DNA from 3 places in the Streptomyces sp. NPDC039424 genome. Region 1 is predicted to be linked to each of the others. Evidence: riboswitches for the same ligand, from Rfam matches in the RefSeq annotation. Region 1 holds a riboswitch; each other region holds the start of a gene.
What was found. A riboswitch is a leader RNA that binds a small molecule or an ion and turns the genes downstream of it on or off. The one in region 1 is predicted to bind cobalamin.
Positions count from the first base shown of each region.

Region 1 (6,313 bases):
CTGGACCCTGCCGCCCGCGCTGGACATCGAATACAACCCGTACGACAAGAAGCGCGAGTGCTACGGACTGAGCCGGCCGAGCATGGTGGGCTGGATCCAGGCCTTCAGCGACGAGGTGAGGCGGGAGACCGGCCGCCGTCCGGTGATCTACACCACCACCCACTGGTGGAACACCTGCACCGGCGGCAGCCACGCCTTCGCCGCCGACCACGCGCTGTGGATCGCCCGCCACTCGGGGGATCCGGGGACGCTGCCCGCCGGATGGTCGTCCTGGACCTTCTGGCAGTACGACAACAGCGGCGGCCTGCCGGGTGACCAAAATCTCTTCAACGGCTCCCCCGCCAGGCTGAAGTCGTTCGCCCGGGGCAGCTGACCAAGGGGCGTCCGGGCCGTTCCGCGGCGACGAGCCGAAACGGAACGGCCATTCCCCCCTTCTGACACCATGATGCCCATCCCAGTTCACCTTCCGTTCACCCAGGTTGCCTACGTTCAACCAGCCAATGACGCTCGAACGATTGCCTGGGTAAATGGAAAGCTTCTCGCTGATCCTCGCGATTGTGGTGGTAACCGCACTCGCGTTCGATTTCACGAACGGTTTCCACGACACCGCCAACGCGATGGCCACCACCATCTCGACCGGTGCGCTCAAGCCCAAGGTCGCGGTGGCCATGTCCGCCGCGCTGAACCTTGTAGGCGCCTTCCTCTCCGTGGAGGTCGCCAACACGATCTCCAAGGGTCTCGTCGACGAGACCGGCATCCGTCCCGAGGTCATCTTCGCCGCCCTGGTCGGCGCGATCCTCTGGAACCTGCTGACCTGGCTGGTGGGACTGCCCTCCAGCTCCTCCCACGCCCTCATGGGCGGCCTGATCGGCGCCACCATCGCCTCGGCCGGCACGGGCGCCGTCCACGGCGACGCGCTCGTCACCAAGGTGCTGCTCCCGGCCGTCGCGGCCCCGGTGGTCGCGGGCCTGGCGGCGATGGTCGCCACCCGGTTCTCCTACGCGATCGGCAAGAACGCCGACGGCGAGGCCGCCCGCAAGGGCTACCGCGCCGGCCAGATCGCCTCGGCCGGCCTGGTCTCCCTCGCGCACGGCACGAACGACGCGCAGAAGACCATGGGCATCATCACCCTGGCCCTGATCGCCGGCGGCTCCATAGCCCCGGGCTCCAACCCTCCCACCTGGGTCATCCTCTCCGCGGGCGTGGCCATCGCGGCCGGCACCTTCCTCGGCGGCTGGCGCATCATCCGCACCATGGGCAAGGGCCTGACCGACCTCCAGCCGCAGCAGGGCTTCGCCGCCCAGACCAGCGCCGCGACGGTCATCCTGGCCTCCTCCCACCTGGGCTTCTCCCTCTCCACCACGCACTCGGTCTCCGGCTCCGTGATGGGCGCCGGTCTGGGCCGCAAGGGCGGCGTGGTCCGCTGGTCCACGGCGACCCGCATGTTCGTCGCCTGGGGGCTCACGCTTCCGGCCGCCGCCCTGGTCGGCGCGCTCGCCGAGAGCGTGACGGACCTCGGTGACTGGGGCACCGCGCTGGTGGCGGTCTTCCTGGTGGCCTCCAGCGCCGCGATCTGGAAGATCTCCCGCCGCGAGGTCGTCGACGCGGGCAACGTCAACGAGATCGAGGAACCCCCCGGCGTGGTGACCACCGCGATCGCCGTGGTCACCCCTCCCCCCACGGGCACCGTGACCGAGGACCTGACGGCCACCATCCCGTCCCCCGCGGCGCCCGTCGCCACCGCCGACCCGGCGACCCCGCCGGCCGCGGCCGTCTGACACCGAGACCCGGTCAACAAGAAAGCAGCTCCGATATGAAGATCGACTGGGCGGCCCTCGGCTCCGTCTTCGGTGTCAGCCTCGCGGTCACCGTCGGCATGGTGGCCCTCTTCACCCTCGGCATCACGGGTCTGTCCCGCCGCGAACGCGCCGCCGCGCAAGGCGACTCGGCCGCGCTCGCCGTCACCGGCGCGTACCTGTGCTTCGCGGCCTGCGCCGCGGCGGTGGTGTACGGCATCTACCTGATCATGGCCAAGGCCTGACCGAGGCCCGCAAGGCTCCTCCCCGCTCTGCGGGGAGGAGCCTTTTGGCGTTCGGTGTGGGCCTCAGCACACTGTCCCGTCGCAGGTCAACAGCGAGTTGACGGCCCTTCCGGGGCCGTGGTGGACTGCCGGGGCCATCTACGGCGGCAGGAGAGGAAGCCGGTGCGAATCCGGCGCGGTCCCGCCACTGTCACCGGGGTAGGAAGCCCCGGGAGCCAGGAACTCTCACCGCCGGTCTCGTCGAACCAGGGCGCGGACACCCTGAGTGAGGACATATCGCCATGCTCGCCTGCCGTTCGAGGTACCGCACCGGATCGCTGCCCGACCCCACGGCCGGCTGAGCCGATGCGTGCCGATCGCGTCTTCGCGTACGGCGCCGCCACCGGCCTCCTCGGCGACCACCTGCTCGGCGATCCCCGCCACGGGCATCCGGTCGCCGTGTTCGGGCGGGCCGCGGGCGCCGTGGAGCGGGTGCTGTGGCGGGACCACCGGGGATGGGGCGCGCTGCACACCGCGGTCTGCGTGGGCGGCGCCGTGTCGCTGGGGGCGCTCGCCGCATCCGCCGTACGTCCCTCCCGTACCGCCTCCGTCGCCCTGACCGCCGCCGCCACCTGGGCCGTCGTGGGCGGGACCTCCCTCGCGCGGGAGGCCCGGCGCATCGGGCGGGCGCTGGAGGCGGGGGACGTCGAGGCCGCCCGGGCGCGGCTGCCGCACCTGTGCGGACGGGATCCGCAGGCGCTCGACGCCGACGGGATCGCCCGGGCCGTCGTCGAGTCCGTCGCCGAGAACACCTCCGACGCGGTGGTGGGAGCCCTGGTGTGGGGGGCCGTGGCCGGGGTGCCCGGACTGCTCGGGTTCCGGGCCGCCAACACCCTCGACGCCATGGTCGGCCACAAGTCGCCCAGGTACCGGCGCTACGGGTGGGCCTCGGCCCGGCTCGACGACCTCGCGGGCTGGCCGGGAGCCCGGCTGACCGCGGCGCTGGCCGCCGTGGCCGGCGGCGACCCCCGGGGTGCCGTACGGGCCTGGCGGGCCGACGCGGCCAAGCATCCGAGCCCCAACGCCGGGCCCGTGGAGGCCGCGTTCGCGGGCGCACTGGGAGTGCGGCTGGGCGGGACGCTGTCGTACGCGGGGCGGGTCGAGCACCGGCCCGTGCTCAACGGCGGCGCGGGGCGCGCCGTCGCCACTCCCGACATCGAGCGGGCCGTACGGCTCTCCCGGCGTGTCGGCCTGCTCGCGCTCGGTGTCTGCGTCGCCGCGCGCACCGTCACGAAGGGACGTAGGTCATGAACGGCGGGCTGCTCGTCGCCGGCACCACCTCCGACGCCGGCAAGAGCGTCGTGACGGCCGGGATCTGCCGCTGGCTGGTGCGGCAGGGAGTCAAGGTCGCGCCCTTCAAGGCGCAGAACATGTCGCTCAACTCGTTCGTGACGCGCGAGGGCGCGGAGATCGGGCGGGCGCAGGCCATGCAGGCGCAGGCGTGCCGCGTGGAGCCGACCGCGCTGATGAACCCCGTCCTCCTCAAGCCCGGCGGTGAGCAGAGCAGCCAGGTGGTGCTCCTGGGCAAGCCGGTGGGCGAGCTGAGCGCGCGCGGCTACCACGGCGGGCGGCAGCAGCGGCTGCTGGGAACCGTGCTCGACTGTCTCGCCGAGTTGCGGGGCACGTATGACGCGGTGATCTGTGAGGGGGCCGGTTCGCCCGCCGAGATCAATCTGCGGCGGACCGACATCGTGAACATGGGGATCGCGCGCAACGCCCGGCTTCCCGTGCTCGTCGTGGGCGACATCGACCGCGGGGGCGTCTTCGCCTCCTTCTTCGGGACCGTCGCCCTGCTGTCGCGGGAGGACCAGGAACTGGTCGCCGGGTTCCTCGTCAACAAGTTCCGGGGGGACGTCTCGCTGCTGGAGCCGGGGCTCGACATGCTGCACGGGCTCACCGGGCGGCGGACGTACGGCGTCCTGCCGTTCCGGCACGGGCTCGGCATCGACGAGGAGGACGGACTGCGGGTGTCCCTGCGGGGGACGGTCCGCGAGTCGAACGTCGCCCCGCCGGTCGGCGAGGACGTCCTGCGGGTCGCCGTCTGCGCGATTCCGCTGATGTCCAACTTCACCGACGTGGACGCGCTGGCCGCCGAACCGGGCGTCGTGGTGCGGTTCGTGGACCGGCCCGAGGAACTGGCCGACGCCGACCTCGTGGTGATCCCGGGAACCCGGGGCACGGTCCGGGCGCTGGAGTGGCTGCGGAAGCGCGGGCTGGCGGACGCGCTCGTCAGAAGGGCCGCCGAGGGGCGGCCGACCCTCGGCGTCTGCGGCGGCTTCCAGATCCTCGGCGAGCACATCGAGGACGAGGTCGAGTCGCGCGCCGGTCAGGTGCCAGGACTCGGACTCCTTCCCGTCCGCGTGCGGTTCGCCCACGAGAAGACCCTCACCCGGCCCGTCGGCGAAGCCCTCGGCGAACGCGTCGAGGGGTACGAGATCCATCACGGGGTCGCCCGGATCGACGGGGGTGACACGTTCATCTGCGATGACGAGGGAAACAGCCTCGACGGCTGCCGGGTCGGCCAGACCTGGGGCACGCACTGGCACGGCTCGCTGGAGTCGGACGGCTTCCGGCGTGCCTTCCTGCGCGAGGTGGCGGCCGCCGCGGGCCGCCGCTTCGTACCCGCCCCCGACACGTCGTTCGCCGCGCTGCGCGAGGAGCAGCTCGACCGGCTCGGCGACCTGATCGAACAGCACGCGGACACGGACGCGCTCCGGCGGCTCATCGAGTCGGGCGCGCCGCAAGGACTGCCCTTCATTCCACCGGGAGCGCCCGCATGAGCACAGTGTTGTTGTTGTCCACCGCCGACACCGATCTGCTGGCGGCGCGGGCCTCCGGCGCCTCCTACCGGATCGGCAACCCGACCCGGGTGGACGTCGCGGAGGAGCTTCCCGGACTTCTCGACGGCTCCGACGTCGCCGTCGTACGACTGCTCGGCGGCAAGCGTGCCTGGGAGGACGGGCTGGCCGCGCTGAAGGCGTCCGGGATCCCCACCGTCCTGCTCGGCGGGGAGGCCGTGCCCGACGCGGAGTTGATGGCCGAGTCGTCCGTGCCCGCCGGTGTCGTGGCGGAGGCCCTTCGGTATCTCGTCGAGGGCGGCCCGGCCAACCTGACCGAGCTGGCCCGGTTCCTGTCCGACACCGTGCTGCTGACCGGTGAGGGGTTCGTCGAACCGCAGAAGATGCCCGAGTTCGGTGTGCACGGGGAGCGTGCCCGTGCCGAGGGCCGTCCGACGGTCGGCGTGCTCTTCTACCGGGCGCACGAACTCAGCGGCAACACCGCCTTCGTGGACACCCTGTGCGACGCCATCGAGGCGCACGGCGCCAACGCCCTGCCCGTGTACTGCGGTTCGCTGCGCGGCGCCGACGCCGGGCTGTACGAGATCCTCGGGCAGGCCGACACACTCGTCGCCACCGTGCTGGCCGCGGGCGGCACGCACGCCTCGCAGGCCTCGGCCGGCGGTGACGAGGAGGCCTGGGACATCGGGGCGCTGGCCGACCTCGACGTCCCCGTGCTGCAGGGCCTGTGCCTGACCTCGTCGAAGAGCGCGTGGGACGAGTCCGACGCCGCGCTCTCCCCCATGGACGCGGCGATGCAGGTCGCCATCCCGGAGTTCGACGGCCGCCTCATCACCGTGCCGTTCTCGTTCAAGGAGCAGGGGCCGGACGACGTACCCGTGTACGTCGCCGACCCCGAGCGGGCCGCGCGGGTCGCCGGGATCGCCGTACGGCACGCGCGTCTGAAGCACCGGCCGAACGCCGAGAAGAAGCTCGCGCTGGTCTTCACCGCCTATCCCACCAAGCACTCGCGGGTCGGCAACGCGGTCGGCCTGGACACGCCCGCGTCGGCGGTGCGGGTGCTGGACGCGCTGCGTGCCGCCGGGTACGTGGTCGAGGGGTACCCGGACAACGGCGACGAGCTGATCCACCGGCTCATCGCGGCCGGCGGCCACGACGTGGAGTGGCTCACCGAGGAGCAGCTGGCCGCCGCGCCCGCGCGCGTCCCTCTCGCCGACTACCGGGCGTGGTTCGACAAGCTCGACCCCGAGCTGCGGGACGGCATGCTGGAGGCGTGGGGCGAGCCGCCGGGCAGCCTGTACGTGGACGGCGACGACATCGTGCTCGCCTCCCTCCGGTTCGGGAACGTCGTGGTGATGATCCAGCCGCCGCGCGGCTTCGGGGAGAACCCGATCGCGATCTACCACGACCCCGACATGCCCCCGTCGCACCACTA
Region 1 covers NZ_JBVKAI010000003.1:604,108-610,420, reverse strand. The annotation lists gene ACZ7L0_RS11030 (lysozyme) at 1-373, shown strand, start outside; gene ACZ7L0_RS11025 (inorganic phosphate transporter) at 528-1,778, shown strand; gene ACZ7L0_RS11020 (hypothetical protein) at 1,814-2,041, shown strand; cobalamin riboswitch at 2,146-2,285, shown strand; gene ACZ7L0_RS11015 (cobalamin biosynthesis protein) at 2,387-3,331, shown strand; gene ACZ7L0_RS11010 (cobyric acid synthase) at 3,328-4,860, shown strand; gene cobN (cobaltochelatase subunit CobN) at 4,857-6,313, shown strand, end outside.

Region 2 (6,313 bases), on a different contig from region 1:
GAAGGCCGCCGCCCGGTCGTCCGGGTCGGGGAGGTAGGTGTCCAGGAGCGTCAGATAGAACTGGACGTGCACGGCCTCCTCGAAGAGCTGGCGGGACAGGTACAGCCGCGCCTCGGGGGAGTTGATGTGCTTGTAGAGGGTCAGCACCAGGTTGTTCGCCACGATCGAGTCGCCCGTCGCGAAGAAGGCCACCAGGCGGCCGATCATGTGCTGTTCACCCTGCGACAGCTTGGCGAGGTCGGCGACGTCCGAGTGGAGGTCGACCTCCTCCACGGTCCAGGTGTTCTTGATGGCGTCCCGGTAGCGCTCGTAGAAGTCCGGGTAGCGCATGGGGCGCAGAGTCAGCTCGAAGCCCGGGTCGAGCAGGTTGGTGTTACGGGTGGATGTTGCGGTCGGCGCGGAGCGCCGTCCATCAGGGGTGGTGGTCGGGTGACGGGTGGGCATTACTGGCAGGCCTCGCAGGACTCGGGGTTTTCCAGGGAGCAGGCGACGGCGTCGGGGTCGGTGACCTGCTGGACGGGGATGGTCTTCTCGGGCTGGGCCTGCGCCTGGGCCGCGCGGGCGATACGGGTCGCCGGGCGGGAGCGCAGGTAGTACGTGGTCTTCAGCCCCTGCTTCCAGGCGTACGCGTACATCGAGGAGAGCTTGCCGATGGTCGGCGTCTCCAGGAACAGGTTCAGCGACTGGGCCTGGTCCAGGAACGGGGTCCGGGCCGCGGCCATGTCGATCAGTCCGCGCTGCGGGATCTCCCAGGCCGTGCGGTACAGCGCCCGTACGTCGGCCGGGATCCAGGCGAACTCCTGCACCGAGCCGTTCGAGTCGCGCAGCGCCTCACGGGTCCGGGCGTCCCACACGCCCAGCTCCTTGAGCTCCTTCACCAGGTAGGAGTTGACCTGGAGGAACTCACCGGACAGCGTCTCGCGCTTGAACAGGTTGGAGACCTGCGGCTCGATGCACTCGTACACCCCGGCGATCGAGGCGATGGTGGCGGTGGGGGCGATGGCCAGCAGCAGCGAGTTACGCATCCCGGTCGTCGCGATGCGCTCGCGCAGCGCCGCCCAGCGCTCCGGCCAGGTGAACTCGACGCCGTAGTGGTCCGGGTGCAGCACGCCCCTGGCCGTACGGGTCTTCTCCCAGGCCGGCAGCGGGCCGTTGCGCTCGGCGAGATCGGCGGAGGCCTCGTACGCGGCGAGCATGACGCGTTCGGCGATGCGCGTGGACAGCGCCTTGGCCTCGGCCGAGTCGAAGGGCAGGCGCAGCTTGAAGAAGACGTCCTGCAGACCCATCGCGCCGAGGCCGACCGGGCGCCAGCGGGCGTTGGAGCGGCCCGCCTGCTCGGTCGGGTAGAAGTTGATGTCGACGACCCGGTCGAGGAAGGTGACGGCGGTGCGGACGGTGGCGTCCAGCCGCTCCCAGTCGATGTCCTGGGCGGCCGGGTCGACGAACGCGCCGAGGTTGACCGACCCCAGGTTGCAGACCGCCGTCTCCCCGTCGTCGGTGACCTCCAGGATCTCCGTGCACAGGTTGGAGGAGTGGACGACGTGGCCCGGCTCGGCCGTCTGGTTGGCGGTGCGGTTGGCGGCGTCCTTGAAGGTCATCCAGCCGTTGCCGGTCTGCGCGAGGGTGCGCATCATCCGGCCGTACAGATCGCGGGCGGGGATGGTCTTCTTGGCGAGGCCCGCCGCCTCGGCCTTGCGGTAGGCGGCGTCGAACTCCTCGCCCCACAGGTCCACCAGCTCCGGCACGTCCGCCGGGGAGAACAGTGACCACTGCTCGTCGGCGTTGACGCGGCGCATGAACTCGTCGGGGATCCAGTGCGCGAGGTTGAGGTTGTGCGTACGGCGGGCGTCCTCGCCGGTGTTGTCGCGCAGCTCCAGGAACTCCTCGATGTCGGAGTGCCAGGTCTCCAGGTAGACCGCGGCGGCGCCCTTGCGCCGGCCGCCCTGGTTCACGGCGGCGACCGAGGCGTCGAGGGTCTTCAGGAACGGCACGATGCCGTTGGAGTGCCCGTTGGTGCCGCGGATGAGGGAACCGCGCGAACGGATCCGGCTGTACGACAGACCGATGCCGCCGGCGTGCTTCGAGAGCCGGGCGACCTGGTGGTAGCGGTCGTAGATGGAGTCCAGCTCGTCCTTGGGGGAGTCCAGGAGGTAGCAGGACGACATCTGGGGGTGCCGGGTGCCGGAGTTGAAGAGCGTGGGGGAGGAGGGCAGGTAGTCCAGGCGGCTCATCAGCTTGTAGAGCGCGGCGACCTCGTCCACCGAGCGGGAGGTGTCGTCCTCGGCGAGACCGGCGGCGACGCGCAGCATGAAGTGCTGGGGCGTCTCGACGACCTTGCGGGTGATCGGGTGCCGCAGGAGGTAGCGGCTGTGCAGGGTGCGCAGACCGAAGTAGCCGAAGCGGTCGTCGGCGCCGTCGTCGACCAGCGCGTCGAGGCGGGCCGCGTGCAGGCGCGCGAACTCGGCGGTCCGGTCGGCGATCAGGCCCTCGCGGTGGCCCACGGCGACGGACGAGGCGAAGGACGTCACGCCCTGGGAGGCGGCCTCGGCGCGGATGGTGAGGGTGAGCAGCCGGGCGGCCAGCCGAGAGTAGGCGGGGTCCTCGGAGATCAGGCCGGCCGCCGCCTCCGTGGCCAGCTCGCGCAGTTCCGCTTCGTCCGCGTGGGCGGACCGGCCGCGCAGTGCGGCGGCGGCGACCCGGCCGGGGTCGGCGTCCGGCAGGTCGGCGGTCAGCTCGGTCAGGGTCCGCAACAGCGCGGCACCGGGACCGTCGGACTCCACCGGGGCCGCCTCGGTCGCCTGGGTGGCTGAAGCCGGGTCGACTGGCGCGATGGTCACGTGAGGCACTCCCTCGCTCGGCGTGGGGCCTGGCGGAGGGCAGGGGGCAGCACGAGCGCACGCGGCGTCGCGTCCACCGGCCCACTCCACGAGGCCCGGACGTCATGGGCACCCGACCGGACGGCCGGGCGCGCTGTCGGCAGGTCCTCGGACTGACGCTCGACACCCGTATGCGGGCATACGGGCATGAGTACACCGTTGCGGGACAGTTCCGGATTCGCACCGGATTCCCCTGCGGCGACAGCGAGCATGAGCATACATCTAGTGCCGGGCTGCGGTGTCACCCCCAGATGTTGTGTTGCGTCGGCTTCATAGCGTCAACTCGTAGATGAGGAGAGTGATGTCGTCCAGGTGCCGGAGCGGGCTCCGGTCCCGCCCGGGCGAGCGGACGAGGCCGAGGCGTTCGCAGATGCGGTGGGCGGCGTGCGGGGCGCGTCGGGGTCCGCGTGGCCGGATCACGATGTCCGTGCGGCCGAGTGCGCGGGACGGGTACGACGACGGGCCGCCGGATTTCCCCGGCGGCCCGTCGCTCGCGTACGGCTCAGTGCGCGCTGCCCGCCGTGGCCGGCGGCAGTTCCACCTGGACACCCGGGTCGCCCGCGTCCGCCGTGTAGTCCTCCGGGCTGGTCTCGTCGACGCCCTCGGGGGCCTTGAGCGCCTTCAGGGCGAAGGTGAGGACCACCGCGACGGCCACGTTGAGCACGAACGCGGTCAGACCGATGTAGCCGATCTCGCCGATGCCCGGGATCTCCTTGGCGTTGCCGCCGAAGTGCTTTTGCGTCGGCGAGGAGATGCCGTACGCGGCGAGCGTGCCGTACACCATGCCGACCGCCCAGCCCGCGAGCAGCGCCCAGCGGTGGAACCAGCGGGTGAACAGGCCGCCGACCAGGGCCGGGAAGGTCTGCAGGATCCAGATGCCGCCGAGCAGCTGGAAGTTGATCGCGACCGTCTTGTCCATGGTCAGGACGAAGATCAGCGCGCCCACCTTCACCAGCAGCGACACGATCTTGGAGACCCGCGTCTCCTCCTTCGGCGTCGCGTCCGGCTTGATGAAGTCCTTGTAGATGTTGCGCGTGAAGAGGTTGGCCGCCGCGATCGACATGATCGCCGCCGGCACCAGCGCTCCGATGCCGATCGCCGCGAAGGCCACGCCCGCGAACCAGTCCGGGAACATGGTCTCGAACAGCTGCGGGATCGCCAGCTGGCCGTTGGTGACCTTCACCCCGGCCGCGATCGCCATGAAGCCGAGCAGCGCCAGCAGGCCCAGCATCAGTGAGTACAGCGGCAGGATCGTGGTGTTGCGGCGGATCACCTCACGGCTGCGCGAGGACAGGGTCGCGGTGATCGAGTGCGGGTACATGAACAGCGCCAGCGCCGAGCCCAGCGCCAGCGTGGCGTACGTCCACTGGCCCGTCGGGGCCGGCACCAGCCCGCCCGCGCCCGCTTCCGTGTACTTCGCGCCCGCCTTGGCGAAGATCTCGTCGAACCCGCCCAGCTTGATCGGGATGTAGATGATCGCCACGGCGATGACGATGTAGATCAGCGTGTCCTTGACGAACGCGATCAGCGCGGGCGCCCTGAGGCCCGACGAGTAGGTGTACGCCGCCAGCACACCGAAGGCGATCAGCAGCGGCAGGTCCTTCACGAACCAGTTGGTGTTCTCGCCGCCACCGACGCCCATCACGTCCAGCACCGCCTGGATGCCGACCAGTTGCAGCGCGATGTACGGCATTGTCGCCAGGATGCCGGTCACCGCCACCGCCAGCGACAGGCCCTTGGAGCCGAAGCGGCCCCGCACGAAGTCCGAGGTCGTCACATAGCCGTGCTTGTGCGAGACCGACCACAGGCGGGGCAGGAACGTGAAGATCAGCGGATAGACGAGGATGGTGTACGGCACCGCGAAGAAGCCGGCCGCGCCCGCCGCGTAGATCGCCGCCGGGACGGCGACGAAGGTGTACGCCGTGTACAGGTCGCCGCCGAGCAGGAACCAGGTGATCCAGGTCCCGAACGACCGCCCGCCCAGGCCCCATTCGTCGAGGCTGTGCTCGTCGTCGGCCCTGCGCCAGCGCGCGGCCAGGAAGCCCATGACCGTGACGGCCAGGAAGAAGAAGATGAAGACGCCGAGCGCGACGCCGTTCACGCCGTCCTTCATTCCGCCGCACCCCCCTTCGCGGCCTCGCGGGCACGCTGGTCACGCCGCCACAGCTGGTAGGCGATCATGGTCAGCGCGGTGGAGATCAGCACCCAGAGCATCTGGTACCAGTAGAAGAACGGAATGCCGATGAACGCGGGGTCCGCCTTGGCGTAGGAACCGACCCACAGCATCGCCACGAAGGGCGCGATCAGGCAGAGGGCGATGACGGCGCGCAGAGGCGTCACCACCGCCGGTCTCGTCGTATCCGGTGCGTTGGACATCTCTGTCGGCTCCGTCCCCTCGCTGATCACCTGTGTAATGCGCAGGCAATCTAGGCGACGGGCTCAGGGCAGTGGAAGACCCAGTCCGGATATCGGTATGTCGATTTCGGGGGCACCTTGTGAAGTTGTGAGGTTCCGCCGCGTAGGCGGCACCCCGCCTACTCCTGCGGCCGCTTCAGTCGCGCCACGAACTTGTACCGGTCCCCCCGGTACACCGACCGCACCCACTCCACCGGCTTGCCCTCCCGGTCCAGGGAGTGCCGGGAGAGCATCAGCATCGGCAGGCCCACGTCGGTGCCGAGCAGACCCGCCTCGCGCGGGGTGGCCAGCGAGGTCTCGATGGTCTCCTCGGCCTCGGCGAGGTGGACGTCGTAGACCTCGGCGAGCGCGGTGTAGAGCGAGGTGTACTTCACGAGGCTGCGTCTGAGAGCCGGGAAGCGCTTCGCGGACAGATGGGTGGTCTCGATCGCCATCGGCTCCCCGTTGGCCATGCGCAGCCGCTCGATGCGCAGCACCCGGCCGCCGGCGGTGATGTCGAGCAGCTCGGCGAGCCGGTCGTCGGCGGTGATGTAGCCGATGTCCAGCAGCTGCGAGGTCGGCTCCAGGCCCTGGGCCCGCATGTCCTCGGTGTAACTGGTGAGTTGCAGCGCCTGGGAGACCTTCGGCTTGGCGACGAAGGTGCCCTTGCCCTGGATGCGCTCCAGCCGGCCCTCGACGACCAGCTCCTGCAGAGCCTGGCGCACGGTGGTGCGCGAGGTGTCGAACTCGGCGGCCAGCGTGCGCTCGGGCGGGACGGGGGTACCCGGCGACTGCGTCTCCGTCATGTCGAGCAGGTGCTTCTTCAGGCGGTAGTACTTGGGCACGCGCGCGGTACGGACGGTGGCCCCGTTCTCGTTCTCCGCACTGCTGACGTCGGTGCTCATGCTCTGCCTTCCCGGCTCCGGGTGCCGAAGCGACCGACGTCCCGTCGGCCGCGGCTCACATCGTGGCACGGCTCAGCGCGTCGGGCGCCCGCCCGCACGCTCCGTGATCTCCTCTGTATACCGTTGTGACCACCTCTG
Region 2 covers NZ_JBVKAI010000002.1:80,275-86,587, reverse strand. The annotation lists gene ACZ7L0_RS05205 (ribonucleotide-diphosphate reductase subunit beta) at 1-444, opposite strand, end outside; gene ACZ7L0_RS05200 (ribonucleoside-diphosphate reductase subunit alpha) at 444-2,837, opposite strand; cobalamin riboswitch at 2,959-3,094, opposite strand; gene mctP (monocarboxylate uptake permease MctP) at 3,379-4,989, opposite strand; gene ACZ7L0_RS05190 (DUF3311 domain-containing protein) at 4,986-5,252, opposite strand; gene ACZ7L0_RS05185 (GntR family transcriptional regulator) at 5,411-6,175, opposite strand.
Region 2: another riboswitch for cobalamin. It lies ahead of ACZ7L0_RS05200 (ribonucleoside-diphosphate reductase subunit alpha); the one in region 1 lies ahead of ACZ7L0_RS11015 (cobalamin biosynthesis protein).

Region 3 (6,313 bases), on a different contig from region 1:
CCTCCCACACCCGCCAGTACGTGGAAAGAGCCGATCACTCCCCCGCGCTCGTTCCCGAAGACGCGCCCTTCCTTCGCCGTCCCGAACACCTTCAGGTGAGTCTCAAGGATCGCGACCAGGATGGACGGGATCGGGACCGGCCGGTCGGTGGTCGCTTCCCGCGCCTTCAAGCCTCGGCGGTCGTGCCGCTCCCCGGAGTCGGTCCACTTGCCGGAGACGGGGCGACTCTCCCGCAGCGTCAGCGTGCCCCAGCCCGCCGCCGGCAAGTGGCAGTCCGACCACCGGATGCCTCCTGCCTCAGCGTGCCGGAGCCCCGCGTAGTACAAGACCGCACAGAAAGCCACCAGGCGACGGCCGCGACAGCGGTCCCAGGACCCGACGTAAGAGACGGCGGCGAGCAGCTGCCCCGCCTGTACAGCGTTCACAAGGACGCGCCGGTCCACCACGTCGTTGGAGCCGCCGTGCTTCCGGCGGACGCGCTGTAGCGGGTTCTCCGGGAGCCCCCCGACGACCACGGCATGTCGCTAGGCACTAGCGACCTGAGCAGGGGGATATGGGGTGCTAGCGGTGCCGCTAGCCCTAGCGAGGTGTGCCGCTAGGTCTAGCGGCGAGGCTCAGTCAGCCTGCGTTCCGATTTCCGTCACGCTCCGCGACGGAGGCGGTGGTGCGGGCGGGGGGTGATCGACGCAATCACTCCGGAGCCGTGTGCGGAGGTTTCGAATCCTGCCGGGGACACCCTGTATGAGGTGCCCAAAGACCCCGTCACCAGTGGAGACGCTGAAGCCGAGGTCTTCGCGGTATGTGCAGCCATATGCCGCCCGAAGCAGCCGTATGACAGGGTCCGTGGACTCAGCACCCCGATTGCCCGAGAGTAAGGCCCCGTGTCGGCCCCGGCGTGAATGCGGAACCGTCTACTCCCTCAGGCCGGGGGCACGTGGTGCTCATGACACTGGCTCGCTCATTACCCGACGATGCCACCGAGTGGTGGTTCTACCTCGGTACGTTCGTTCTCTACGCACTCGGCCGGTGGTTCTTCGCCTGGCGGCAGGCTCGACGCGAGGGTAACAACCATCCTGTGCGCGCCGCGCTCGCCGAGGAGGACGATCCTGGTGCGGTGAATGCGGCACTGGCGGGTGGGTTCCGCTCCTATCGGCAGTTCTTCGGCTTCGTCGTCAGCGCCGTCGCCGTAGTCGTGGTTGCCGCCCTGACAGGTGGCCGACTTCGCGTCACACTGCTGTGGATCATTGTGCCGCTGTTGGTGATAGCGCTGTCGTACCTCGACTTCCGTCAGGGCCGGAAAGCGCGCTCAAGTGCTGGGTAGGGGGCCAGGGGCAGTCGCAGGAGCGCGCCGCCCGGCCTCACTCCTACTCGCACAACGACTCCTCGTGCCGCTACCGACGCAGTTCCACGGTGATGTGCGGGGACAGTGCGCGGAGGAAGTCGGGGGCGTCGAAGAGTGCTCCTGCCGACAGGACGCCGGAGGTGTGGGGCCGGGCCGTGAGGATGCGGTTGGTCGCTTCGACTACGAGGGGGGCGGTGATGGCGTAGATGTCCTGGCCGCGGGCTGTGGCGCGGCGTTCGGTGTGGCCTGAGCGGATGAGGACGTCGACGAGGAAGGTTTGAGCGGAGCGGCCGCGGTCGTCGATCGGGGACGGTGTCGGTGTGTCGGGGGACGCGATGTCCCGGGCCGCCTCGACCGTCATGTAGGTGGTCACTTCGGGGATGGAGAGGTGGCTGGGGATGGTTACGACGTCGGCCATGGTGAACTCACCGATGACGGGGCGGGGGCCCATCGGGGCGGGGAAGGGCCAGTTCAGGGTGGGTGGGGTGTCGTGGCGGTGCTCCAGCCGGCCGTTGGTGTAGCGGATGCGTCGGCCGCCTCGGCGGTGGCGGGAGACCGCGCCCGCCGTGCGGGTCCCGGGTGTGGGGTGCCAGTTGCTCAGTCCGTAGGCGATGTGGGCCTCGTCGGCCGCTGTCCAGTCGCCCATCGTCGCGGTGGCCAGCAGGTCGCCCAGGCCGCCGAAGAAGGCCATCGCCGGGACGATCACCGCTTGCGCGTCCCGTGCCCGGTCGGCGAAGTGCGCGAAGGTGTCGACGTTGGCCTCGATCTCGGCCGCCACGTCCAGATAGGGGATCCCGGCTCGCAGGGCCGCCTCGATCACGGGGGCGGCCGTCGTGGCGAAGGGGCCGGCGCAGTTGATGACGGCCGCGGTGCCGGCCAGAGCGCGGTCGAGGGAGGCCGGGTCGTCGACGGATGCCGGGCGGGCGTGCAGGCCGGTTTCGTACGCCAGCGCCTTCAGCTTGTCGGCGTCTCGGCCGGAGAGTACCGGGAGGAACCCACGTTCCCTCAGTTCCGTCACCACGAACCGCCCGGTGTGCCCGTATGCGCCGAACACCGCCACTGTCTGGCCCGATTGCATGGTTCTCCCCGTACTCGAATGATGCGCTGCGGTCTGTCACGGACATCCTGGCGAGGATCGGCACCTGACCAGGAGTGTCCGGAACGCCATGGCTCATACAATTCCGGACATGACCACTGTCGCGCTGGCCGTCACCGACGGCATGCTGCAGTTCGAGCTGGCCCTGGCGTGCGAGGTGTTCGGAGCCGATATGACCGGGGTGGCGGACCCCTGGTACCGCCTCTCGGTCTGCGGACCGGCGGCCGTGCGGGTCGGCCGTTTCCGGTTGGAGCCCGATCACGGACTCGACCGCCTCCCGCACGCCGACACCGTGATCGTCCCGGGCTGGGCCGACGTCGGCCAGGACCCGCCGGCCGAGCTGATCGACGCGGTGCGCGCGGCCCACGAGGCGGGCGCACGCGTGGCCTCCCTCTGCACGGGTGCCTTCGTGCTGGCGGCCGCCGGGCTGCTGGACGGCAAGCGGGCGACCACGCACTGGGCGCACACCCGGGAGCTGGCCGAGCGTCATCCCCGGGTGACGGTGGATCCGGACGTCCTCTACGTGGACAACGACAGCGTGCTCACCTCCGCAGGCAAGGCCGCCGCCATGGATCTGTGCCTGCACCTCGTCCGCGTCGACCACGGCTCGTCGATCGCCAACACGCTGGCCCGCCGCCTGGTCGTGCCGCCGCACCGGGACGGCGGCCAGGCCCAGTTCGTGAACACCCCGGTCCCCGCCCCGGACAACTACCCGCTCGCCGGACTCTTCCCCTGGGTGATCCAACGGCTGGACCATCCGCTCACCGTGGAGGACCTGGCCCGCCAGGCGGGGATGAGCTCGCGCCACCTGGGCCGTCATTTCAGGGCGGTGACAGGTACCACCCCGCTGCAGTGGCTGCTCACCCAACGGATCCGTCACGCACAGGAGTTGCTGGAGACCACCGACGACACCGTCGACACCATCGCGGCGGCGACCGGCATGGGCACCGCCACGACGCTGCGCCGGCACTTCAATCGGACGGTGGGTGTGCCGCCGGACACCTACCGCCGTACCTTCCGCTCGCGGCCCCGGCCCGGCCCGGCCCGAGCCATGGCGGCGACAGCGCCGACGCCCTGAGACATGAGGGGCAGGCCCACGCGGGGTTATGGCTTCGGCCGGGGCGCCGCGCGACGCCGGGGTGGGGTGAAGGTGTACAGGTCGAGGATCGCGGGCTGGGGAGCGATGCCGGGGCCGCCCGCTCGTATCCAGGTGGCGATGTCCTCCGTCGCCTCGGGGTCGTTGACCAGGCCGAGCCAGACGGGGCGGGCGCCGGCGGCGCGGGCGGCCGGGGAGGGCTGGACGACGATCACGTTGGCCTGGTCGCATACGTCGAGGCAGGTGGAGACGCGTACGGGCACCACCTCGGCGAGACGTGCGGTTTGCGCCGCGTGATCGACGCCGGGCACTTTGGGGGTGCCGCAGCAGCAGTCCCGGCACACGACGACCCGGCACGGCACCGGGTCGGCCGGTGCCTCCGCCGCGGTCGTCTCGTCAGTCGGCCTCGCGGACATGCCGAACCGCCCTCCTCTCCGGGGAGATCCGCCCCGGTGGTCGTCGAGGAGGCGACCGCGTGAGTCTCCTGGCTCTCGGGTCGTCGCTCGTCCCGGTCTTCCCGCCCGTGTCCGGGCGGTGACCTGTGCGGGATCCGCTCGCCGATCACAGTGGCGGGACCGCGCCGGATTCACACCGGCTTCCTCGTTCCGCCGTCGCCTTGTCGCCGGGCATCATCGCATCCGGACCGACACCACGTCACCACCGGCGTCCGCAGGGTCAGGTGGCGGTCGCGGTCGCCGAGGCCCGGCCCGCCCGGCGGCCGGAGAAGAGGCAGCCGCCGAGGAAGGTGCCCTCCAGCGAGCGGTAGCCGTGGACGCCGCCTCCGCCGAAGCCCGCGACCTCGCCGGCCGCGTACAGGCCGGGGACCGGGTCGCCCGAGGCGTTCAGGACACGGCGGTGCGGGAGATACGCGAGTTGCCCCTGCGGCGGCAGGGGTGTTACCGGCGATAGCCCAGGGGACCTCCCGCGGCCAGAGTGCTGCTTACATGAACTCCGCGCCGCCAAAAGGGAGTTGACGCTGACCGCGGTACGCCCCGTAGGCTGGCCGGTGCAGCTGGTTCGCCCCGTCCGCCAGGCGGGATGCGTCGCAAGAGGGAACCCGGTGGGAATCCGGGACTGCCCCGCAGCGGTGAGCGGGAACGACCGCCGTCATACGCACTGGGCCCCACGAACGGGGCCTGGGAAGCGACGGCCAGTAGGTGTCTCGTACGAACGACCTCGTACAAGCTGTACGACCTCGTACGGCAAAGACGTGCCCGCGAGTCCGAAGACCTGCCAACTGCCCGTGTGCGAACGACTCGTGCGCGGACATCCCGGTGACCTCGAGGGCGGGTCGGCGTACACACCAGGTCGCCCCTTCGCGCTCTCGTCCCGTCCCCGGGATCTCAGGGATTCATCTCGCGAAGGAGATCTCCGTGACCACCAGGACCGCAGCCGCGGCAGCACGGGCCACCGTGTACGGCTACCCCCGCCAGGGACAGAACCGAGAGCTGAAGAAGGCGATCGAGGGCTACTGGAAGGGGCGTGTCACCGCCGACGCCCTCCAGGCCACGGCCGCCGGACTGCGCCGCGCGAACTGGCGGCAGCTGGCCGGGGCAGGCATCCACGAGGTGCCCACCGGCGACTTCTCGTACTACGACCATGTCCTGGACACCACCGTCATGGTCGGAGCCGTGCCCGCACGCCATCGAGCCGCCGTCGACGCGGACGCCCTGGACGGATACTTCGCCATGGCGCGCGGCACCCAGGACGTGGCGCCGCTGGAGATGACCAAGTGGTTCGACACCAACTACCACTACCTGGTGCCCGAGCTGGGCCCGGACACCGTCTTCACGGCCGACTCCACCAAGCAGGTCGCGGAGCTGAGGGAGGCGCTCGCCCTGGGCCTGACCGCCCGACCGGTACTGGTCGGGCCGGTCACCTACCTGCTGCTCGCCAAGCCCGCCCCGGGCGTGCCCGCGGACTTCGTCCCGCTCACCCTTCTCGACCGGCTGCTGCCGGTGTACGCCGAGGTCCTCGCCGACCTGCACGCGGCGGGCGCCGAGTGGGTTCAGCTGGACGAGCCCGCCCTGGTCCTGGACCGTACGCCGGCCGAGCTGAACGCCGTCGCACGCGCCCTCCGCGGCCTCGGCGCCCTCACCGACCGGCCGAAGCTGCTGGTCGCCTCGTACTTCGACCGGCTCGGCGAGGCCCTGCCGGTGCTGGCCAAGGCGCCGGTCGACGGTCTCGCCCTGGACTTCACCGAGGCCGCCGCCGCCAACCTCGACGATCTCGCCGCGGTCGGCGGTCTGCCCGGCAAGCGCCTGATCGCGGGTGTGGTCAACGGCCGCAACATCTGGGTGAACGACCTGGAGAAGTCCCTGAGCACCCTCGGCACCCTGCTCGGGCTGGCCGGCCGGGTCGACGTGTCGGCCTCCTGCTCCCTGCTCCACGTGCCGCTCGACTCCGCCCCGGAGCGGGACATCGACCCGCAGATCCTGCGCTGGCTCGCCTTCGCCCGCCAGAAGACGGCCGAGATCGTCACCCTCGCCAAGGGGCTCGCCCAGGGCACCGACACGATCAGCGCCGAACTCGCCGCCAACCGCGCCGACCTGGCCTCCCGGGCGAGTTCGTCGGTCACTCGTGATCCCGCTGTACGGGCCCGCGCCGCCGCCGTCACGGAGGCCGACGCCCGCCGCTCCCAGCCGTACTCCGCACGGGCCGCGGCTCAGCGGGCCCACCTCGGGCTGCCGCTGCTGCCGACCACCACCATCGGCTCCTTCCCCCAGACCGGCGAGCTGCGCACCGCCCGCGCCGATCTCCGCGCGGGCCGGACCGACAC
Region 3 covers NZ_JBVKAI010000002.1:510-6,822, forward strand. The annotation lists gene ACZ7L0_RS04775 (hypothetical protein) at 938-1,321, shown strand; gene ACZ7L0_RS04780 (saccharopine dehydrogenase family protein) at 1,392-2,420, opposite strand; gene ACZ7L0_RS04785 (helix-turn-helix domain-containing protein) at 2,530-3,516, shown strand; gene ACZ7L0_RS04790 ((2Fe-2S) ferredoxin domain-containing protein) at 3,543-3,950, opposite strand; cobalamin riboswitch at 3,992-4,181, opposite strand; partial or broken gene ACZ7L0_RS04795 (FAD-binding protein) at 4,210-4,386, opposite strand; cobalamin riboswitch at 4,531-4,786, shown strand; gene metE (5-methyltetrahydropteroyltriglutamate--homocysteine S-methyltransferase) at 4,908-6,313, shown strand, end outside.
Region 3: another riboswitch for cobalamin. It lies ahead of ACZ7L0_RS04790 ((2Fe-2S) ferredoxin domain-containing protein); the one in region 1 lies ahead of ACZ7L0_RS11015 (cobalamin biosynthesis protein).